2 regions of the Enterobacter cloacae subsp. cloacae ATCC 13047 genome follow, and region 1 is predicted to be linked to the other one. Evidence: predicted binding sites of a transcription regulator. Region 1 holds the regulator's gene; the other holds the start of a gene.
The links. Region 1 encodes LexA, which represses DNA repair genes until DNA is damaged. Its sites were predicted from a motif close to TNCTGTATGTACATACAGNA; they were not measured.
Positions count from the first base shown of each region.

Region 2: the regulator LexA is predicted to act here: its motif matches at 1,224-1,243, upstream of sulA (SOS-induced cell division inhibitor SulA).

Region 1 is NC_014121.1:310,190-312,390, reverse strand. It holds gene dinF (MATE family efflux transporter DinF) at 1-547, opposite strand, end outside; gene lexA (transcriptional repressor LexA) at 612-1,220, opposite strand; gene ECL_RS01460 (diacylglycerol kinase) at 1,329-1,697, opposite strand; gene plsB (glycerol-3-phosphate 1-O-acyltransferase PlsB) at 1,852-2,201, shown strand, end outside.
Region 2 is NC_014121.1:2,726,429-2,728,629, reverse strand. It holds gene ompA (porin OmpA) at 1-339, opposite strand, end outside; gene sulA (SOS-induced cell division inhibitor SulA) at 694-1,203, opposite strand; gene ECL_RS13190 (TfoX/Sxy family DNA transformation protein) at 1,421-2,047, shown strand; gene yccS (YccS family putative transporter) at 2,004-2,201, opposite strand, start outside.

The sequences.
Region 1 (2,201 bases):
GGCCCATCACCAGCCAGAGATCGAGCACGATGTTGAGGAGGTTGCCTACCACCAACAGGATTACGGGCGCGCGGGCATACTGCACGCCGAGTAACCACCCCAGCAGAACCAGATTGGCCAGCGACGCGGGCGCGCTGAGCCAGCGAATTTCAAGGAAGCGTCGTGCCTGCTCCAGTACCGCCTCGCTGCCGCCAACGACATGCAGCGCCAGATCAATCAGTGGGGTACGTAATATAGCGATTAACGCGCCTGCCCCAAGCGCCAGAATTAACGGCTGAACCAGCGCGCGCGCCAGACGCAAAGGATCTTTAGCACCGTACGCCTGCGCCGTAAGCCCGGTGGTACTCATGCGCAAAAAGAGCAGGAGCATAAAAAGGAAGCTGGTCGCCGTCGCGCCAATCGCCACACCGCCCAGATAGATGGGTGAATCAAGGTGACCAATAACTGCCGTATCCACCAGCCCCAGCAGAGGAACGGTGATATTGGAAAAAATCATCGGCAGTGCAAGACGCCACAATGCCTTATCGGATGCCGTAAGCAGTGACATGAAAAAATACCGGGAGTGGATAAAGAATCAGGCCACGGCAGATCCGTAGCCTGTCAGGATGAGATTACAGCCATTCTCCGTTGCGAATGACCCCTACCGCCAGCCCCTCGATAGAGAAGTTTTGTTCGCGGAGGTCTACCACAATCGGGGAAAACTCGTTGTTTTCCGGCAGCAGCTGAACCGTATTACCTTGCTTTTTCAGGCGTTTAACGGTGACTTCATCATCGATGCGTGCCACCACAACCTGGCCGTTACGCACGTCTTGCGTTTTATGCACCGCAAGCAGATCGCCGTCAAGAATACCGATGTCTTTCATGGACATACCGCTTACACGCAGCAGGAAATCCGCGCTCGGCTTGAACATGCCGGGATCAACCTGGTAGTGGCCTTCAATATGCTGTTGCGCCAGCAGAGGTTCACCTGCCGCGACGCGCCCCACCAGCGGAATGCCCGTCTCTTCTTCCACCAGCAGGCGGATACCGCGTGAAGCACCCGATACAATCTCAATTACGCCTTTACGCGCCAGCGCTTTCAGGTGTTCCTCGGCAGCGTTCGGAGAACGGAAGCCCAGACGCTGCGCGATTTCCGCACGCGTGGGTGGCATACCCGTCTGGCCGATATGATCCCGAATGAGATCAAACACCTCTTGCTGCCTGGTCGTTAACGCTTTCATTCCGCCCCCTGGGTGTATATACAGTTATGCTGTGAGTATATACAGTCAAAGGCGATTTTGGAACCAAAAACTGCACAAAAAACCAGGGACTTAATTATTCCTCGAGGCTCATCGGAAATGTGACCAAAGCAGCGTGACCCAGGTGATGACCGCAGTGATAATCGCCAGCAACACGGCAGCAGAGCCCATGTCTTTTGCCCGGCCAGAAAGTTCGTGGAAATCAGAGCCAATACGGTCCACAACGGCCTCAATAGCGCTATTAAGAATTTCCACTATCATCACCAACAGCACGGAGCCGATCAGAAGCACGCGGGTAATGGCATCAACATCAAGGAAACAGGCGATAATCACCGCGACAATCGCGGCGACACCCTCCTGGCGAAACGCGGCTTCGTTGACCCAAGCGGCGCGAAAACCTTTCCAGGAATAGCCAGCAGCTTTAATGATACGGGTTAACCCAGTGGTATTATTGGCCATTAAAAGAACCTTTTATTTGAAATAGCGTCAATAACAGGAGGCGCAACGTGTTGCGCTGTAGCCTGAAGTATGACGGGTAACAACAGTAATTTCGCGCGCTTTCTGTTATCCTTGCGCCGCAATTGCATTATTAACCAGAGGCTTTACATCGTTTATGTCTGGCTGGCCACGAATTTACTACAAATTACTTAATTTACCATTAAGCGTCCTGGTAAAAAGTAAGTCTATCCCAGCAGAACCCGCGCTGGAATTGGGGCTCGATACGTCGCGCCCTATTATGTATGTTTTGCCTTATAACTCGAAGGCAGACTTGCTGACGCTTCGCGCCCAGTGTCTGGCGCATGATTTACCTGACCCGCTTGAACCGTTAGAAGTCGACGGTACGCTGTTGCCGCGATACGTGTTCATTCACGGTGGGCCACGCGTGTTTACCTATTACACGCCAAAAGAAGAGTCCATTAAGCTGTTCCACGACTATCTCGACCTGCATCGCAGCAATCCCGA
Region 2 (2,201 bases), 2.4 Mb from region 1:
AGTTACTGGGTAACCCAGTTTAGCAGTCAGCTGAACGCCCTGAGCTTTGAAAGCGCCATTGGTTTCGTTGCCTTTGTAAGGCATACGACCTAACCAGTCGTAACCCATTTCAAAGCCAACATACGGGTTAACCTGATAGCCACCGAACGCACCTGCACCAAGCTGGCTCTCGTGAGTCGGGCCATCATTGTTGTTTGCGCTGTTGTACCAGCCGGTGTCATGGAACTGAGACCAGCCCAGTTTACCACCTGCATACCAGGTATTATCTTTCGGAGCGGCCTGCGCTACGGTAGCGAAGCCAGCCAGTGCCACTGCAATCGCGATAGCTGTCTTTTTCATTTTTTGCGCCTCGTTATCATCCAAAATTCGCCATGAAAATCTCAATCGAGAATCACGGTTAAATCCTTCACCGGGGGGCGTGGTCAAATATAAATCTACCGATATCTTCGGCTTAGGCCGAGCACCCCTGGCGATGTAAAGTCTACAACGTAGCTGAAAACTTACAAGTGTGAAGTCCGTCAGGCATATGAAAAAAAAAGTTCCGTATACCGATTATTTAACAATTTCTGAACGAAATTTGTGCAATAAAATTAAGAAGAACCGCACCAGACAAGCCTTGCCGCCGTTTTGGACGATGGAACTAAAAGCGCATCTTAAGGTCGAAAAAAATTCCAGGAAAACTCTTAAATTTGTTCAGTGATACAAATTTGAGTGAATTTTTAGCCCAGAAAGTTGTCCTCTGCGGTAAGAATCCTGGCGAACCGGGCGCATGATAAAGCCGATCGCATTGCCTTCTTCTGCCGCTTCGGTGAGGCGAAAATGTTCCTGCTCCGTCAATTCGTCTGATAACCATCCAATCACCACGCTGTAATTCCCTGTACGTAATGCCCGGATCATCGACTCAACCGTATCGCAAGGAGAGAGTTGGTTAATTTGCATGACCTTCGTCAGCGGCAGGCCTGCAGACTGAACCCATTCCCGGCTCAGTTTCTGCTGCGGCGTCAGCCAGAGCTGCCAGCGCGATTGCTGACCAAGCTGCTGCAAGAGCGGCAGTAACAGAAGTTGGGTCAACAGGGGCTGGTCTTCACGATAAACCACTTCACTGATAAGCCCTGTCGAAACACGCCCGACGGCGTTCTGTGCGACATCGCCAGCGGTAGAAGAGAAAGATGTTGAGCGATTTGCATAGCCTGAAGTGTACATAATCATTCCAGCCCTGTAGTTACTGTATGAATATACAGTAACCCCTGTATGCATAAAGATCAACCTCAATTTCGGAAAGCGACTCGCAAAATTCATTCATTCCTGGCGAACCTGAAAAAATCATCTTGCTCATCGGCAATAAGTTGCCTATTTTCCTGTTAACGGATCCGTTAGTAAGAAATGTCGTCGTTAATATCTGATTTTTAATGGAAATATCATGAAAAAGATATCTTATGAACGGATTTATAAATCCCAGGAATACCTCTCTCCATTAGGAGAAATTCATCATCGTGCGCTTTTTGGTGGCTATACCCTGGCCGTCGATGAGGCGGTGTTTGCCATGGTGTCAGACGGTGAGCTTTACCTTCGCGCCTGTGAGGAAAGTGCGAAGTACTGTGTAAAAAACGGATCCTCATTTTTGACCTTAATGAAACGCGGCCGGCCGATCCTTCTCAACTATTATCGTGTGGATGACGGTCTCTGGCAGGACAGGGAGCGGCTGCTTCAGCTTTCCTCTTACGCGCTTAATGCCGCGCGTAAAGAGCGCATACAACGCTACCAGCGAAACCGGCTAAAGGATCTGCCCAACCTGACTTTTCAGCTGGAAGTCCTGCTCTGTGAAGCCGGGATTACCAACGAAGATACCCTCCGGTCGCTGGGAGCCAGAACGAGCTGGCTAAAGCTGCGGGCAAAGAATAAAGCGCTCAGTATTAAAGTACTGTTTGCCCTGGAAGGGGCGATTGAGGGCCTGCATGAAGCGGCACTCCCGGCGGAAATTCGCCGGGAGCTGACGGAGTGGTTTAATGCGCTGCCTGAGCCACAGGAGAATCGCTCCTCCAGGTAGCGATTTGCTGTTGCAGTCGGCAAATTTCTGGCAGCAGAGCGATAAGCAGACCAATCTGCTGGAGAACCAGCGGCGCTTTGCTGTCGTTTCCTGGGTCAAGATGCGCAATCCGTTGAGCCAGTTCATCCAGCGCCTGCTGGACACGCGGTTGATC